DNA from 2 places in the Pseudoalteromonas sp. SG43-8 genome. Region 2 is predicted to be linked to the other one. Evidence: predicted binding sites of a transcription regulator. Region 2 holds the regulator's gene; the other holds the start of a gene.
What was found. The regulator LexA, encoded in region 2, represses DNA repair genes until DNA is damaged. The targets are predictions, from matches to a motif close to TACTGTATNNNNATACAGTA.

Region 1 (4,119 bases), on a different contig from region 2:
AGCGGCGGCAAAATCTAGTTGCATAAAAGTAGGCATTATTGATGGTGGCATAGCCATAACACCGTGATATTCAACTAGCCCTAAACTTAGTGCAATGCCTGTCACTAATAAAATACTAATAAGTACACCGCTTTTAAAATCGCGGTATAAAAGCGCTGCAATTACAAAAAAGCTTAATATAGCTAATAATGGGCCTGGGGAAGTAATGTCGCCCAATTGCACTAGTGTTGCTGGGCTTGAGACAATAATGCCTGCATTTTTAAGGGCAATTAAGGCTAAAAAAGCACCTATACCTGTTGCGATAGCTCGCTTGAGCACCAGAGGTATGGCATTAATAATCCATTCTCTGACTTTAAATAAGCTTAAAAATAAAAATATACAACCCGACATAAAAACAGCCCCTAATGCGGCTTGCCAGGTATAACCCATTCCTAATACGACGCCATACGTAAAAAAGGCATTTAGTCCCATGCCAGGCGCTAATGCTAATGGATAATTAGCCCATAAACCCATTATAAAACAGCCTATCGCAGCTGCTATACAGGTAGCTACAAATGCAGCCCCTTGGTCCATCCCTGCCTCAGCAAGCATAGCCGGGTTTACAAATACAATGTATACCATAGTAATAAAGGTAGTTAGGCCAGCAACGCATTCGCGTTTAACTGTTGAATTATTTTCGCTGAGTTTAAATAAGGCTTCAAACATAATAAACTTGTGATAGTAAAAAGTGGCGAGATTTTAACATAAAAATTATCTTTTACAGGACATTTTACCTTGCTATATACTAAACTGTTAAAGTAGTTAAAATAATAAATGAACCAATATGCTTAAAACAACACCTTGTGAGCAAGACTTAGAGCAACAGCTAGACAACATTTTAGGTTTTGTTACTCAACCAGAAAGCAGCCCCGCGCCCATTGATAATAAAAAAGATGAGCAAAGTACTATTAATAAAGCCCTATATTATTTAAAAAATAATCAAGCTCCATTGGCTGCAAAATGGATGCGCCTTGCTGCAATGGCAGGAAACCATAGAGCACAGTTTTATTTAGGTTTGTTTTTTGTAAAAGGTGAAGGCGTGCCACAAAGTGTATTTCATGCTGTAGCGTGGTTGAGCTTAGCGAGTAGCCAAGGGTATGCACCTGCCACTGCAGCGGTTACAGATATACGCAAACATATCGAAACTAAGCGATTTAAAGATGCTCAATGTTATGCGGCAAGTTTGTACGAACAAATTCACCAACTCCAGTTTTCTCATATGATCCCTCGCACGAGTGAAAACACATAAACCAACTAAGTTATAAGTACTGTATACAGTGTTGAAAAATACTGTATATAGTTACAAAGATACTCCTACACAGTATAAAACCCACAAATTAAAACATTACTCAAAAATTTATTTTTGAAATACCTTCTCAAAAACAAGCCTATAACAAGTTGATTAATAAAGAATTATAGATTTAAAAATAAAAAACAATGATCAAAGGCTGAATAACTGTACAAATAAATAGCATAAAATGCTTGCACGAAAGCACTGTATAAACTACTGTATATAGATACTGTATAAAAACCCAGTGAGTGAAATTATGTTACAGCCTATTACCGTAAGAACAGTTAAAAGTTACCAACAAGACGAGCAAAGCGATTGCGTAAATTTGATCCAAATTGAAGATGAAATTTCAGCGACCTTTGAGCTTTTAAAAGTATTACACCAATACAATAGCTCTAATGCATGGACGTTATTAATTGCGCCAGATCATGTACCTAGCAAAGCTTTACTTGACTCATGCTCTATTGATACAAGTAAATTACTTGTTATTAGACAGAAGCACCTAGTAAATCTAGAGTATGTATTAAATTCTGCGTTACATAATGGAAACTTTGCAGCGGTAATCACCTGGACCGATATAGTTAATAACCAACTACTTACAAATCTATCGTTCGATTTAAGTAAAACGAATACAAAACTATACTGTTTTACTAAAAACGCACAAACAACAGAGATACCACTCGCTCAATAAGCTTGTTAAACTAATGTTTTAGACTTTGTATTATTATTATGACTTCACTCAATGCCATACTATGTTTTTGCAGCAGTGGGCACAATTATGCCGATTGCTGCGAGCCGCTTCACTTATCTGTAAAGCAAGCTGACACTCCTGAACAACTTATGCGCTCACGATTCAGCGCTTATGTTATTAAAAATGCAAAATATGTTTATCAAACCTACGCAAAAGAAAAACAAGCTGAGAATCCGATTAAAGAAATCAATGATTTTGCTAACAGCTGTCGATTTATAAATCTTGATTTAATTGACTCAAGCCATGATGGCGATACTGGAACTGTAGAATTTAAAGCCCAATATTTTTATCAAAACTTATTTTGTGAGCTTCATGAAAAATCGCAGTTTATTAAAGAAAACACTCAATGGCGTTATTTAGATGGCACTATATATCCTGTTGAAGATATTAAAGTAGACAGAAATGATAACTGCCCATGCGGTAGCAATAACAAATACAAAAAATGTCATAGCATGTAATAAATAATCTTATTTAATATTTATCACCTAAAAGGTGTTTTTAAGTGGCAGAGTGATTTATTAGCTAACTAAACTTAAAAACACACTTTGTTACGCCCTTGCATTTTAGACTCATACATTTTTTCATCTGCGATCTGCAAGGTGTTTTTGTTATTTACGTATGGTTGTAGGGTTGCACCGCCAATACTAATAGTCACAAAATCATATTCTGAATATTTGTGTAATATTCCTAAATCGGCCACATTTTGTTTAATTTTATCAGCAACACAAATTGCACCTTCAGTGCTTGTATGCGGTAGAACAACTACAAACTCTTCGCCGCCGTAACGCGCAACAAAGTCGGTTGGCCTTTGCAAACTATTAGTAATAGTTTGTGCTACTAGGTTTAACACCGTATCCCCCTGCACATGACCATAGATATCATTGTATTGCTTAAAGTAATCTATATCGATGAGTAATAGTGCATAGTCGACTTTTTCTCGTAAGGCGCTTCGTTCCATTTTAGAAAAATGCGCATCAAAATAACGACGATTGAATACCTTTGTTAAATCATCTAGAAATACTTTTTGATTGAGTAAGTCATGTTGAAGTTTCATCGTGATATGGGCGCGCACTCTTCTATATAAAGTTTCCGAGTTAGTTGGTTTCTTTATAAAATCTACAGCCCCTGCTTCCCAGCACTCTTCTTCTTGATTTTCAGATGAGGTTACAAAAATAACGGGGATATCTTGTGTTTCAGATATATTTTTTAATTTTAGACATGTTTCAATACCACTCATTCCTTCCATATTAATATCGAGTAGTATTATATCTGGCGGATTATGTTTACAAATTTCAATCGCATCCTCACCACAGCTCGTTGTTGTTACACTAAAATGCTCTGATAATATTTTTTTTAATACAATTAAGCTTAATAGCTGATCATCAACGACAAGTACCTTAGAGCTCTTTAAGCTTAATTTCAATTGGTGGTCAGAGTAATTTATAGGCATGGTACAACTGTTTTGTTTTTTTAATTAAACACACCCTATATCACTATATCTTGTTATGCAAATGTTAATAAAATTCTACTTATTAGTTACTAATAAAAATGATTTATGGTGAATCTTTATTGCATAAAAACAAAAAATGAGCCACTTGGGCTCATTTTAAAACTTCGAATACTTAATTTAGTTAAGTATTATTCGTCATCATCTAAATCTAATTGCTGACGTTGAGCAGGTCGAGCTAAAATCTCTACGTAGAAAGAGGTCAAACCTTGCTTTTCAATTTCGCCAATTTGGTTACTTAATTCAGCAACGTGCACAACTTGCGCATCTTCAGCTGTGTTACCAAACTTACAGTCAAATGCCCAATAGTCAGCATCTTCAGGTAGCGTTTTATTACGCTCTCTTTTCAAATATTTTTTCACTTCGTGCTTTGCAGCATCAACCATACGAGGGTATTTGATTTTCTCGTGATTTAGCGTGAATGTTTTCTTCATTACGTTCCTAATTACCTTGGTTTAATGATAATGGCATTTCATGTCATACCATTTGACGCCATTATAGCAATTGCATTTAATTTTTGGATGCTTTTTT
Region 2 (4,119 bases):
TTAAAGTTTGCAATGAAATTATTAGAGGATAAATACGAAACGATGTCGGAAATTCAATTTTTAAATGTAGATCTTGAGCTTGAATCAAAGCAAGATATTAGTTTGCTAGTGGCGGACTTGAAAAAAGTCGCGACGATTTTACATTATGACAAAGACGAATACCGTCAACTAGCGCGTATTGAAGCTACAGGTGAGGTGAGCACACCTGATAAAGCCATAAACCATATATGTGAGCTTATTGAATCGTGTTCGCGTAATGCGCTAAAGCAATGGTTAAGCTGTTCACGTAGAACGTTTGATATTGGTTTTGAATCAGGGACTTCTCCTAAGTGCTTTAATCAAGCCTTAGATGCAGATACATTATTGCGTATATCTGCGATTGGTGCGGGTATGGAAATTACCATTTACCCAATCGAAAAGTAACTATCTTCGCTCTACGACTGCTGCGGTCATTTTTGATACGCAGCACAGCTCATTGCGGCTATTTGTAATTTTTATTTCCCATACTGAACTACGTTTGCCAATATGAAACGCTCTTGCCGTTGCTGTTAAAGTGCCGTTGCGAGATGCTTTTAAATGACTTGCGCTAATTTCCTGCCCTACACAGTAAAATTTAGTAAAATCGACAACAAAGTTAGCGGCATAGCTGGCAACTGTTTCGGCAAGTACAACGTTAGCACCGCCGTGAACCATGCCCATTGGGTTATGATGCTCAGGAATTGCCGGCATTGTGGCAACCAAATAATCATCGCCAATTTCTGTGACTTCTATCCCCATAGTTTTCATTAATGTTCCTTGGCCATTAATGCCTTGTTCTAACTGCTTGCACAGCTCTAAGGTGATGGGCTGGTACCAAATACTCATAATGTCTCCTTTGCATTTTTAATCATTTATAAACTTAGCTTTAGTTATATCCCTAAAATGTACACAAGTGAAATTACTTTAGCTATTTTAAGGCTTAATTTAAATTTGCGATTTTTATTTAACTGTATATACTCACAGTTAAATGTACTGTATGGAAAACCAGTTGTATGCGACCATTAACGAACCGCCAAGCTCAAATACTCGAACTAATTAAAGTTTTTATTAAAGACACTGGTATGCCTCCTACACGTGCTGAAATAGCGCAAACATTAGGTTTTAAAAGTGCCAATGCTGCTGAAGAACATTTAAAAGCACTTGCTAAAAAAGGCGTAATTAAGATGAAACCAGGTGCAAGCCGTGGTATTCAATTAATTGAAGAAGAAGAGCCAGAACAATTAGGTTTACCGCTTATAGGGCGTGTTGCTGCTGGTTCACCTATTTTGGCGCAAGAGCACGTTGAAAGTCACTGCAAAATCGATCCATTAATGTTTAAACCGGCTGCAGATTTTTTACTACGCGTTAACGGTATGAGCATGAAAGATATTGGTATTATGGATGGTGATTTACTTGCTGTACATCGTACTCAAACCGCTGAAAATGGACAAGTTGTTGTTGCTCGCCTAGACGAAGACGTAACTGTAAAACGTCTTGAGAAAGCGGGTCGTAAAGTATTACTTCATGCTGAAAACGACGATTTTGACTCTATTGAAGTAGATCTTGAGAATGAGTCTTTTAATATTGAAGGCTTAGCCGTTGGCGTTATAAGAAACGCTGATTGGATGTGACTTTAAAAATAGCTTTTAAACAAGCAGCTTTATAAATGCGTACTAATTAGTACGCATTTTTGTTTTAAAATTTGTACTAAAAAATAGGGCGTAAACAGCCCACTGACTATTTAAGCTGTAAACTTTTTTGCACTTATATTTTCCCCCTCCGAATGCGTTAAACCCCTTTGTTTTGCTCATATTTTGAACTTCCTGTTGCCCAGTTGATTACCGATTTTTTATTAATTATTCAATATCACCTGATTGTTTTTTATACTAAAACTTGCTTGTTGTTCGTTTTTTAGCTAATTGTTAATGTGCTGAGCTAATAATAACTCACAGCTTTTTAGTTTTGAGAACACACAATATACACAAACTCGTTGTTGGCGCAGCAAAACCAATCAATATTAAATAAGATTGGCTAAAAAAATAAAAATAACGAATTGGCGTTTAAGCCGTATGCCTCTTCGCTTTGCATTCGCAATAGCATCAAAGGAGCCGTCACATGGGTAAACTGACCTCTACCTTGTGGCTTATATTATGTGTTTTTTCGCACCCAGTTTTGGCTAACAGCCAATACAATATGCGCAAAGGCGTAACCGATATAAGCAATAATGTATATCAGCTGCACATGACCATATTTATAATATGTTGTGTGATTGGGGTGATAGTGTTCGCAATTATGTTTTGGGCACTTATTCATCACCGTAAATCTAAAGGGGCTGTACCTGCCCAATTTCACGAAAGCACTAAAGTAGAAATACTTTGGACTGCAATTCCGTTTGTTATTTTAATTGCTATGGCAGTACCAGCCACTAAAACCCTTATTGCAATGGAAGATGCCAGCAAAGCTGATCTCACTATTAAAATTACGGGTTCGCAATGGAAATGGCATTATGAATATATGGGCGAAGATGTAGAGTTCTACTCTATTTTATCTACCCCGCAAGATGAAATAGCGAATCTTGCAGATAAAAACCCTAACTACTTACTTGAGGTTGATAAGCCTCTTGTACTGCCAATAAATCAAAAAGTACGATTTTTAATGACTTCTGATGATGTTATTCACTCTTGGTGGGTACCTGATTTTGCAGTTAAAAAAGATGCGAACCCCGGCTTTATAAATGAAACATGGACGAACATAAACGAAGAAGGTACTTACCGAGGCCAATGTGCTGAGTTGTGTGGTAAAGACCATGGCTTTATGCCCGTTGTGGTGGTCGCTAAATCTGAAGCTGATTTTAAAACATGGCTTGCAGATGCAAAGCAGGCTAAACAAAAAGCAGCATTAGCAGATGCCGCATTACTTGATAAAACCCTCCCAAAAGAAGAGTTAATGACTTTAGGCGAACAAGTATATATGGCTAATTGTGCAGCGTGCCATCAGCCTACGGGCATGGGGTTACCGGGTGTATTTCCTGCACTTAAAGGCAGCCCGATAGTGCTTGGCGATATAAAAGATCACATTGATGTAGTTATCCATGGACGACCCGGTACGGCAATGCAAGCATTTGCCAAACAGTTATCTATAAAGCAATTAGCTGCGGTTATTACTTATAAACGTAATGCGTGGGGTAATGATACGGGTGATGTTATTCAACCGAGTCAAATACAGGCAGCTCTTGATGCCAAAGTGGAGGCGAACTAATGAGTAGCATAGTAGAACAACCTAACGCCAATGAAGCTCATCATGCTCATCACCCAGCTAAAGGTTTTAAACGCTGGCTTTACACAACTAATCATAAAGATATAGGTAGTTTATATTTAATTTTTTCGCTGACCATGTTCTTAATTGGTGGTGGAATGGCCATGGTGATCAGAGCTGAATTATTTCAACCAGGTTTACAGTTGGTCGACCCTCACTTTTTTAATCAAATGACCACAGTGCATGGTTTAATTATGGTGTTTGGTGCGGTTATGCCAGCCTTTACAGGCCTTGCTAACTGGATGATACCACTCATGATTGGCGCGCCAGATATGGCATTGCCAAGAATGAATAACTGGAGCTTTTGGATTTTACCGTTTGCGTTTTTAATCCTATTGGCATCGTTATTTATGCCTGGTGGGGGTCCTGCATTTGGTTGGACTTTTTATGCACCACTGTCCACAACATACAGTAATGACAATACTGCATTGTTTGTATTTGCCGTACATATTATGGGGATTAGCTCAATAATGGGCGCAATCAATGTGATTGTGACCATAGTGAACTTACGTGCCCCCGGCATGACATGGATGAAGTTGCCCTTATTTGTATGGACGTGGTTAATTACTGCCTTTTTATTAATAGCGGTAATGCCTGTACTTGCAGGAGCGGTAACTATGGTGCTTACCGATAAGTACTTTGCTACCAGCTTTTTTGATGCTGCAGGCGGTGGCGACCCGGTGATGTTCCAACACATTTTTTGGTTTTTTGGTCACCCTGAAGTATACATAATGATTCTTCCTGCCTTTGGCATTATATCTACAATAGTACCTACCTTTTCTCGTA

Region 1: the regulator LexA is predicted to act here: its motif matches at 1,545-1,564, upstream of H5122_RS01340 (SulA-like leucine-rich domain-containing protein).

What each region holds. Positions count from the first base shown of each region.
Region 1 is NZ_JACJEX010000001.1:275,071-279,189, reverse strand. It holds gene H5122_RS01350 (NCS2 family permease) at 1-705, opposite strand, end outside; gene H5122_RS01345 (tetratricopeptide repeat protein) at 824-1,288, shown strand; gene H5122_RS01340 (SulA-like leucine-rich domain-containing protein) at 1,587-2,021, shown strand; gene H5122_RS01335 (YchJ family protein) at 2,060-2,539, shown strand; gene H5122_RS01330 (diguanylate cyclase) at 2,614-3,531, opposite strand; gene H5122_RS01325 (DUF6172 family protein) at 3,720-4,022, opposite strand.
Region 2 is NZ_JACJEX010000013.1:81,242-85,360, reverse strand. It holds gene H5122_RS17410 (hypothetical protein) at 43-423, shown strand; gene H5122_RS17405 (PaaI family thioesterase) at 424-864, opposite strand; gene lexA (transcriptional repressor LexA) at 1,032-1,649, shown strand; gene coxB (cytochrome c oxidase subunit II) at 2,134-3,276, shown strand; gene ctaD (cytochrome c oxidase subunit I) at 3,276-4,119, shown strand, end outside.